DNA from 2 places in the Rhizobium sp. BK008 genome. Region 1 is predicted to be linked to the other one. Evidence: riboswitches for the same ligand, from Rfam matches in the RefSeq annotation. Region 1 holds a riboswitch; the other holds the start of a gene.
The links. Region 1 has a riboswitch for cobalamin ahead of bluB (5,6-dimethylbenzimidazole synthase). Riboswitches for the same ligand answer to the same signal wherever they lie in the genome.

Region 1 (4,863 bases):
AATCGCCTCGTGGCGGAAAACTTCCAACGCACGCGCCAGGAAGCCGATCTCGTCGCCATTTTCCTTGTAGGTGACGGGAGAGGCCAGGTCGCCTTTCTGCAAGGCGCTGATCCGTTCGCTGATGATCCGGATGGGCCGGCCAACGAGGCTGCGCATGGCAAGAAGGAAGGCGATGACGGCCAATGCGGTGATCGCGGACTGCGTGAGCAGCGAAACGAGAACCTTCTGCTTGACTTCAGAAGCGATTTTTTCGACGGACCAGTTGGTGACGATATAACCGGTGACCTTGCCTGACTTATCCAGTGGAAGCGGTGCGGTGATCGTCACCACGCCGGCAGATAACCCACCGTCATTGATGGTCGTCTTTTCAGGCTTTGCACTCAGGCCCTTCGCCAGATCGGCCGCTGCGGGCAGACCGTTGATGCCGTCGCGTGTCCAGGTGTCGACGGCGACAGCCTCCGCATTGAATGCGGCAAACTGCACGAGATCGAGCGAGGGATCGTCGCGGTAGAGCGAATAAGCCTCTCGAACGGCATTCGCCTTGCCCCATTTCACGCCGCCCGCCGCCAGAGAGGCAAACTGCTCCGCATCCTTGGACCAGTTCGCCTTGGCGCCATCGATCAGCGCTCGGGTTTCGTACATCCATGTGTAGGTAGCAAAGGCGGAAATGCCGCACAGATTGACGGCCACGATAATCGCCGCCAGCTTGGCTGTCAGAGGCATCGTTTTCAAAAATTGGAACATTCCGCGGGGGCCTAGAATTGCGGCTCAGTCGGACATGTTCCCGACCGGCGTATCAATACGGGCATCCACGCTGACGGTCACATCACGAGCGCTCATGCCCATGTCCTGATAGCGACCCAAAACGCGCAAACGCAGTGTGTATTTGATGTGTGAATAAATCATAAAGTAGAAAGGGATGCCGGAGCACACGCGTGTGATTTCGCTATCACGCCCGCTGGTGATCTGCCGCGATCAGCTGTTTTCCGCGATCGCCTCTTCGGGCTCCGTCTGCCGGTGTTTGCGGCGGCGCGTCGTCAGTTCCGCGCCGGCATCGCGCGGCAGCCGCAGGAAGGTGATGCAGGCGAGCGCCGAAATCGCCGAGACGCTGAAGAAGGCGACGTGGAAATCCGAGACCAGCAGCCGGCCGCCATGGAAGCTGCTCGAAATTTCGAGGATGCCGCCGGCGATCGCCACACCCATTGCCATGGAGATACGCTGGGCAACGGCATTGATCGCGGTTGCCTGGCTGCTGTCGGCGGCGGCGACATCGCCGAAGGCCATGGCGTTGACGCCCGAGAAAGCCATGGAGCGGAACAGGCCGCCGATCAGCAGGCAGGCCATGATCAGGAAAAGCGGGGTTTCGACGGTGAACAGGCCGTTGATGCCGAGGAAGATCGCCGCCAGCAAGGTGGTGATTGATATGACGGTGCGGAAGCCGAAGGCATTGAAGGTGCGCGAGGCGGCGAATTTCGAGCCCATGGAGCCGAGTGCGCTGACGAAGGTGACCGAGCCCGATTGCAGCGGCGTCAGGCCGAAGCCGAGCTGCAGCATCAGCGGCATCAGGAAGGGCAGCGCGCCGAGCCCCATGCGGAAATTCGAGGCGCCGAGGATCGCCGCCCGGAACATCGGGTAGCGGAACATCTTCGGATCGAGAAGCGGATAGGGTGCGCGGCGGGCATGCAGGAGGTAGAGGAGACCGGCAAGGATGCCGATCGCAACCGTGACATAACCGTAGATGACGGGCACGGCCGGCAGGCTGATCACCGAGACGCCGAAGACGAAGCCGGAGAAGCCGAGGCCGCACAGGAAGAAGCCCGGGAAATCCATCGGCCGCGGGCTGCGCGGCTCGACCGCCGGCAGGAAACGGGTGACGAGGATGATGCCGAGCACGCCGATTGGGACGTTGATCCAGAAGATCCAGTGCCAGGTGAGATAGGTGGTGAGGAAACCGCCGATCGGCGGCCCCATGATCGGGCCGATCAAGGCGGGAATGGTGAGCCAGGCCATGGCGTCGACGAGTTCGTGGCGCGGCGTCCCCCGGACCAAAAGCAAGCGGCTGACAGGCGTCATCATCGAGCCGCCGGCGCCCTGGATCAGCCGCGAGATGACAAAGGCCGTGATCGAGTTGGAGAAAGCGCAGGCGACCGAGCCGATCATGAAGACGAAGATCGCCATGCGGAAGATGTTGCGCGCACCGAACCGATCGGACATCCAGCCGCTGATCGGGATGAAGATCGCCAGTGCCACGAGATAGCTGGTGACGGCGAGCTTCAGCGCGATCGGCGAGGTGCCGATATCGGCTGCGATCGCCGGCAGGCTGGTGGCGATCACGGTCGAATCCATCTGTTCCATGAACAGGGCGACCGCAAGGATCATGGGCGTGAGGCGGGGCACGGGCAACCCGGATGCTGCGAGGGACTGTATCGTCCATACGCCTTCGGTGGTGATAAGGCCATAGAAACTATGGATGAAGGAGCTTGTCGAGCCGCTTCAAACCGACGCGGGAGGGTGCGTGGCTCAACGTGGTTCCCGACTGCGTCCTCGGGCCGGCTTGCCGTCGCCGCGCTTTCCTGAAATAGATGCGCCGTCAGGTGCCCGCCATCAACGCGGGAGAATCGGGAATCCGGTGCAAGGCCGGAACGTGCCCAACGCTGTAAGGCCGACGCTTGCCGCTTCATCTCGCCACTGGCTTCTCGCCGGGAAGGCTGCGGCAGACGGATGACGCCGAGTCAGAAGACCGGCCTGGCAAGATTGACCGATCCGCGCGGACGGCGGGCGGTTGCGTTGTTGGGGATTTGACGATGCGACCCTTTGATGAGGATGCCCTTTCGGCGGCGTCCGGTTTTTCCTTGGCCGAGCGCGAGGCCGTCTATCACGCGATCAAGACGCGGCGCGACGTTCGCAGCCAGTTCCTGCCCGATCCCTTGCCTGACGATGTTGTGGAGCGGCTGCTGACGGCCGCCCATCATGCGCCCTCCGTCGGCTTCATGCAGCCGTGGAATTTCATTCTGGTGAAAAGTGCCGCGGTCCGGGCGCGCGTCCAGGACGCCTTTGTGAAGGCCAATGAGGAGGCGGCGCTGATGTTTACCGGCGAGCGGCGACAGGCATACCGCTCCCTCAAGCTCGAAGGCATCACCGAGGCACCGCTCGGCATATGCGTGACCTGCGACCCCACCCGCAGCGGCAGCGTGGTGCTGGGGCGCACCCACAATCCCAGGATGGATAGCTATTCCACAGTCTGCGCCATCCAGAATCTCTGGCTTGCGGCGCGGGCGGAAGGGGTCGGCATCGGCTGGGTCAGCATTTTTCGCGAAGGCGATCTGAAAAGCATTCTCGGCATACCCGAGCATATCGAGGTGGTCGCCTGGCTCTGTGCCGGTTTCGTCGATCGGCTTTATGACGAGCCGGAACTCTCCGTCAAAGGCTGGCGGCAGCGTCTGCCGCTCCAAGAGCTCGTCTTCCATGACGGGTGGGGACGCAACGACCCGTAGCAATCACTGCTGTTGAGGCTGCGGCCCCGGTGTTGCCGGATTGGCTAGGTCGATCGAGCCTTGATCACCGGCAAGAAATTGCGGGCCGACCTGGCGGACCTTGTTCTGCACGGGATCGTAGGGGCGCTCCGGGACGGATGGTTGCGGTGGGGCTGCGGCAGCATCCTTCGCCGTGGGATTGGTGCGGATGGTGGTGATCGAACCTTGTTGCGGCGGTTCGCTTGACGGCTGCTTGCCGCGCATCTCATCGTAGTAGGCGGTGAGATTGCAGGCGCAGGAGGACTTTTCCCCCGGCGTGCGGTTCTTGTAGGCAAAGGCGTTTTTCATGGCGCTGTAGGGCGTGCCCGTTGCGACCGAGATCATGTTCGAGGCTTCGGTGCTCGTCACGTCACGATAGAACAGCTCTGTCTCGATACCCGGGCACATCTTGGCGCACGTCTGGGCGTCGCGGCCGAAATCGACCGAAGTGGCGTTCGAGCTGATCGGGAAGAAGCCGCCGTCGCAGGTGCGCACACACATGGTGCTGACCGGCGAGAGCATTTCGGCCCGCGGCAGGCCGTAGCGCGGATCGACCTCTTCACCGCCGCCGAGCGGAATGAAGGTATCGGTGCGCATCGCCTGCTCCTCGATGCTCGGGGCGGGGTCGGCGGCGCTGCGATCGCTCGGGGCATAGAAGTTTTCGCTGTTGCAGCCATTGCGATCGAGCGCGGCGATCAGTTCACGGCGCGTCCCATCATCGCCGCTCTGGCCGGCCAGCTCGTTACGGCGGTCCTGGAGATATTGGATATTGTCGATCATGCGGCCTTCGGACTGCGAGAGTTCACCGCAATAATCGGCATTCTCGCCGCCGATCACGACCATGCTGCCCGAGGTGCAGCCATTGTTGCGCAGCTCGTTGCGAACCTTGCGCAGCTCGAGGTTCTGCTCGGCCATGGCGCTGGCATATTGGCGCGCTTCCCGGCCGTTGCTATTGCCGATCGATCGCGGCAGATCGGCGAGACGGCCGCGCAGGTCCTCGCAGACAGCGCTCGTCTGGGCGGCGGCCGGCGCTGCGAAGGCGAGGAGGAGGGCAAGAGACAAGTTTCGGCGTTTCACGGCGTCGTCCGGGGTGAGCAAAAAGTCGATCGGTCGATTGCGGCCTCGATCGCCGCGCATTGTCTCTTAAGGCGTTTCTCTTAATGAGCTTGGAGAAAATCCTAGCGCATTTTCGCGATCTTATCCAGCAGACGCGGGTAATCTTCCGTAAGGGGAGGTCGGGGCAGATTCATTGTCCATGATCCACATTGCCCTACAGTTCTCGGTCGGGGCGGGCACTGTTGCCGCCACCATCGTCAATGGTTGACACAACGCAGAGGTACAGTTCGAATGT
Region 2 (4,863 bases), on a different contig from region 1:
GATATAGGGGTAGCCGCTCTCGAACTGGATTTCGGCAAGCACCTGGAAGAATTCGCGCGCCTTGATCTTCTTCTTTGAAATGCGGGCATCCGCCACCATCTCGCGGTACTTTTCCGTCACCGAAATCTCGGTGAAAGGCGCGCCATAGACGCGTTCCACGTCATAGGGCGAGAACAGGTACATGTCTTCATTGTTCTTGGCGAGCTCGAAGGTGATGTCGGGCACGACGACGCCGAGCGACAGCGTCTTGATGCGGATCTTCTCGTCGGCATTTTCACGCTTGGTATCGAGGAAGCGCATGATGTCGGGGTGATGGGCGTTGAGATAGACCGCACCCGCGCCCTGCCGCGCCCCGAGCTGGTTGGCATAGGAAAAACTGTCTTCGAGCAGCTTCATCACCGGGATGATGCCAGACGACTGGTTCTCGATCTGCTTGATCGGCGCGCCGGCCTCGCGGATATTGGTCAGCGACAGCGCCACGCCGCCGCCGCGCTTCGACAATTGCAGCGCCGAATTGATCGACCGGCCGATCGATTCCATATTGTCCTCGACGCGCAGCAGGAAGCAGGAAACCAGCTCTCCGCGCTGCTTCTTGCCGGCATTGAGGAAGGTCGGCGTCGCCGGCTGGAAACGGCCGGAAATGATCTCGTCCACCATGTCGCGGGCAAGGCCCTCGTCGCCGCGCGCAAGCGCCAGCGCCACCATGCAGATGCGGTCCTCGTAGCGCTCGAGATAGCGCTTTCCGTCGAAGGTCTTCAGCGTATAGCTGGTGTAATATTTGAAGGCGCCGAGGAAGGTCGGGAAACGGAATTTCCTGGCATAGGCCTGGTCGAACAGGTCTCGCACGAAATTGAAGGAATACTGGTCGAGAACCTCCTGCTCGTAATAACCCTCGGTCACGAGGTAATCGAGCTTTTCCCTCAGATTGTGAAAGAACACCGTGTTCTGGTTCACATGCTGCAGGAAATACTGCTTGGCCGCCAAACGATCCTTGTCGAGCTGGATCCGCCCATCCTCGTCATAGAGGTTCAGCATGGCGTTCAGCGCGTGATAGTCGAGCGTTTCCGCCGCTTTCAAAGGGCGTTCGCCGGCGGGATGAGCAAAAGTGTTATGCGGTTTTGCGCCCGCATCCCGCGTCAGAGTTGTTCCCGTGTCCAAAATCGTTCCATCCCGTGTTTGACGTTGGCGACGTCGTCTTCCGTGCCCATGAGCTCGAACCTGTAGAGATACGGCACCAGGCATTTCCGCGAGACCACGTCGCCGGCGAGCCCGTATGTCTCGCCGAAATTGCTGTTGCCCGCGGCGATCACGCCGCGGATGTGTCCTCGGTTTTCCGCATCGTTCAAGAAACGGATCACCTGCTTGGGAACGGCACCCTTGCCGCCGTCGCCGCTATAAGTCGGCACAACAAGCACGAAGGGTTCGTGGATATGGAACGCGTCAACGCCACCGGTCGGAATGCGCGCCGCGCGCAGTCCGAGCTTGGCGACGAACCGATGGGTATTTTCGGATCGGCTGGAATAATAGACGATCAACCCCACCGCTTGTCCTCACTCAGGAGAGCGCGCTGATCATGTCGGGGCGGAAGCCCGCCCAGTGCTGCTCGCCGGCGATGACGACAGGCGCCTGCATGTAGCCGAGGCTGCGGACCCGATCGAGCGCTTCGGCATCCTGCGAGATATCGACGATGTCATAATCGACACCCAGACGGTCGAGGGCGCGGTAGGTGGCAGTGCACTGGACGCAGGCAGGCTTGCTGTAGACGGTAATGGTCATAGTATTCCTCGTGACGACGCGATTGGGACGCAGGACATCGATCGGAAATCTCTCGATATCCGTCGAAAAGGCTCTGTATTTTGCAGCTATGCGGCTCGTTCAGCCGCCGGGCGCGACGTGCCCTTTATATTGCGCGGGTGGCGGCCTGAATTGAGATACTGACATGACTTCACCCCGAAGTGGCTCAATGCGAAGGTTTCAGGGGCGGAGGTTCGGGCCTGCGCAACGCGATGCGGAGATCCCCGCAGCCATGCAAACGCGACCTTCCGGACACCCCGCCCGTGGACGTTTTGTTCGAGGCAGGTCTCCTGGCTCACGGGTCAAAGCACCCTGCCCCAGCCTTCCCAAGGCCTCATGCCTCAGTGACCTGAAATCGGACAGTTGCTCTCCGCTCACAGTTGCGGGGGCAGCTCCGGCGTTGTTGCGCCGTCATGGCGAAACGCACCGTATTCCCGTCTTAGCCATCGCTCCCTACGAATCGATGGAACCTCGAACACTAGATATAGTACGCCAATCCAAATTCGCGTCAACGGATGGTTTGTGCATTGCGTTACGACAGGTTTGAAATCGCTACATTCCTGTGAAGAACATGGATAACCAAAGCTTAAAGACAGCAGGCTGTGGAGAAGCCCCACGAGGGGAGCCGACCTATGACCGGTCCAAAGATTTCGGTTCGAGATCAGGCCCGAATCGTCGATGGGACATCCCGCCGGTGACGGGCGCCGGAGGATGAAGTCGGGGAATGCTTATATCTTTATCCGAAGCAGCCGCAGCGCGTTGATCGTCACCAGCACGGTGGCACCGGTATCGGCGAGGATCGCCGGCCAGAGCCCGGTAATGCCCATGATCGTCGTCACCAGGAACACCGCCTTCAGCCCCAGCGCGATGCTGATGTTCTGCAGGATGTTGCCCATCGTGCGTTTGGAAAGTTCGATCATCCGCGCCACGTCGCCGACGCGTCCGTGCAGCACGGCGGCATCCGCGGTCTCCAGTGCCACATCGGTGCCGCCGCCCATGGCGATGCCGATATCGGCAGCGGCCAGCGCCGGAGCATCGTTGATGCCGTCGCCGACCTTGGCGACGATCAAGCCCTGGCGCTTCAATTCGCCGACGACACGCTGCTTGTCCTCAGGCATCATCTCCCCGAGCCAGTCGATGCCGAGCATGCCGGCCACGGCTGCCGCCGTCCGCTTGTTGTCGCCCGTCAGCATCATCGCCTTGACGCCTGCCGATTTGAGGCTAGCGAGCCCGGCCTCGGCATCCTCGCGCGGCTCGTCGCGCATGGCGATCAGGCCGGCCGCGATACCGTTGACAAGCAGCACCGATACGCTCTTGCCCTCGTCGTTGAGCGCCGTGATGCGTGCATCCTGCTCCGCGCTGAGCGCCCCGAGCGCACGGGCAGCCGGCGGCGACAACAGGTCCAGCGTCTCGCCGCCGACCTTGCCGCTGACACCCTTGCCCGGCAGCGCTTCCAGCTCAAAGGCTGGCGGCACGGGAACGCCGTCCGCCTTGGCGCGGTTGAGGATAGCCAGGGCCAAGGGATGGCTGGATCCCTGCTCCAGCACCGCCGCGCGCGACAACACCTGCGCCTCCTTCAATCCGAAGGAAATGATGTCGGTCACCTGTGGCCTGCCCTCGGTCAGCGTGCCTGTCTTGTCGAAGGCGACCATCGTCACCTTGCCGAGCGTTTCCAGCACCGCGCCGCCCTTCATCAGCAGCCCGCGCCGCGCCCCCGCCGAAAGCGCAGCGGCGATTGCCGCCGGCGTCGAGATGACAAGCGCGCAGGGGCAGCCGATCAGCAGGATGGCGAGACCCTTATAGATCCATTCGCCCCACGACCCGCCGAACAGCAGCGGCGGAACGATGGCAACCAATGCTGCGACCACGACCACGCCGGGCGTGTAATAGTGCGAGAAGCGGTCGATGAAACGCTCGGTCGGCGCCTTCGATTCCTGCGCCTCCTCCACCAGCTTGACGACTCGGGCGATGGTATTGTCGGCCGCCGCCGCCGTGACGCGAACCCGGAGCAGCACATCGCCATTCACCGTGCCGGCAAAAACAACGGCATCGACACCCTTGCGCACCGGCGTGCTCTCACCCGTCACCGGCGCCTCGTCGATCGCACTCTCGCCGGAAACAATGATGCCGTCCGCCGAGATCCGGTCCCCCGGACGCACCATGATGACGGCGCCGACGGCAAGGCTTTCCGCCGGCACTTCCCGCGTCTGGCCATTGTCTTCGAGCAGCGCATTCTTCGGCACCAGGGCCGCCAGCGACTGGATGCTTTGGCGCGCCTTGCCCGCCGCCACCCCTTCCAGCAGCTCGCCGACGAGGAACAGGAACACGACGGTTGCCGCCTCCTCGCCGGCATTGATGATGACGGCGCCAACGGCGGCGATGGTCATCAGCATCTCGATCGAAAACGGTGTTCCCGAGAAAGCGGCCATGACGGCGCGCCGTGCAATCGGCACCAGGCCGACCAGCACGGCGACGATGAAGGCGTAAGAACCAATCGCCGGCACCAGATGGCCGACGGCATAGGCGGCAACGAGTGCGACACCCGAAAGGATGGTCAGCCGGCCCTTCCGGCTCTGCCACCAGGGACCGGCCATCGGCGCATGGTCGTGCCCGTGCAGGCCCTCGATTTCCTTCGCGCCATGATCGTGCGAGTGGTCATGACTTACATGATCATGGCCGTCATGGTCATGGTCATGGTCATGGCCCGCGTGATCACCATGGTCATGCTGATGGTCGTGACGATGCCGCGCACCGTTTTCCTGCGCGGGTGCCGCGCTTCCGGCAAGCGGCGCGACGGAATAGCCGAGCCCTGTCACCTTCTTCTCGATCGCCTTGAGATCGCTGCTGCCGTCATGCCGGACGGTCATCGTGCCCGCCATCACCGAAACGGAAACATCGGCGACACCCGCCACGCGTCTGACCGCGGTATCGATCTTGGTTGCGCAGGCGGCGCAATCCATGCCGCCGACCCGGTATCGTGTCTCGCTCTCAGCCATGATCCGCTTCCTTGTCAAACAGAAGCATCCCTCCTACATCCTCTAGCGACTAGAGGTGCAAGAGGAAAATCAT

Region 2: it holds a riboswitch for cobalamin, as region 1 does, so the genes downstream of both, nrdH (glutaredoxin-like protein NrdH) here and bluB (5,6-dimethylbenzimidazole synthase) in region 1, are expected to answer to the same signal.

Annotation. Positions count from the first base shown of each region.
Region 1 is NZ_JACIFK010000001.1:1,219,512-1,224,374, forward strand. It holds gene FHT69_RS05920 (methyl-accepting chemotaxis protein) at 1-744, opposite strand, end outside; gene FHT69_RS05925 (DHA2 family efflux MFS transporter permease subunit) at 976-2,379, opposite strand; cobalamin riboswitch at 2,576-2,764, shown strand; gene bluB (5,6-dimethylbenzimidazole synthase) at 2,805-3,494, shown strand; gene FHT69_RS05935 (DUF2865 domain-containing protein) at 3,498-4,589, opposite strand.
Region 2 is NZ_JACIFK010000008.1:366,475-371,337, forward strand. It holds gene nrdE (class 1b ribonucleoside-diphosphate reductase subunit alpha) at 1-1,158, opposite strand, end outside; gene nrdI (class Ib ribonucleoside-diphosphate reductase assembly flavoprotein NrdI) at 1,137-1,541, opposite strand; gene nrdH (glutaredoxin-like protein NrdH) at 1,555-1,776, opposite strand; cobalamin riboswitch at 2,057-2,283, opposite strand; gene FHT69_RS27740 (heavy metal translocating P-type ATPase) at 2,523-4,790, opposite strand; gene FHT69_RS27745 (MerR family transcriptional regulator) at 4,862-4,863, shown strand, end outside.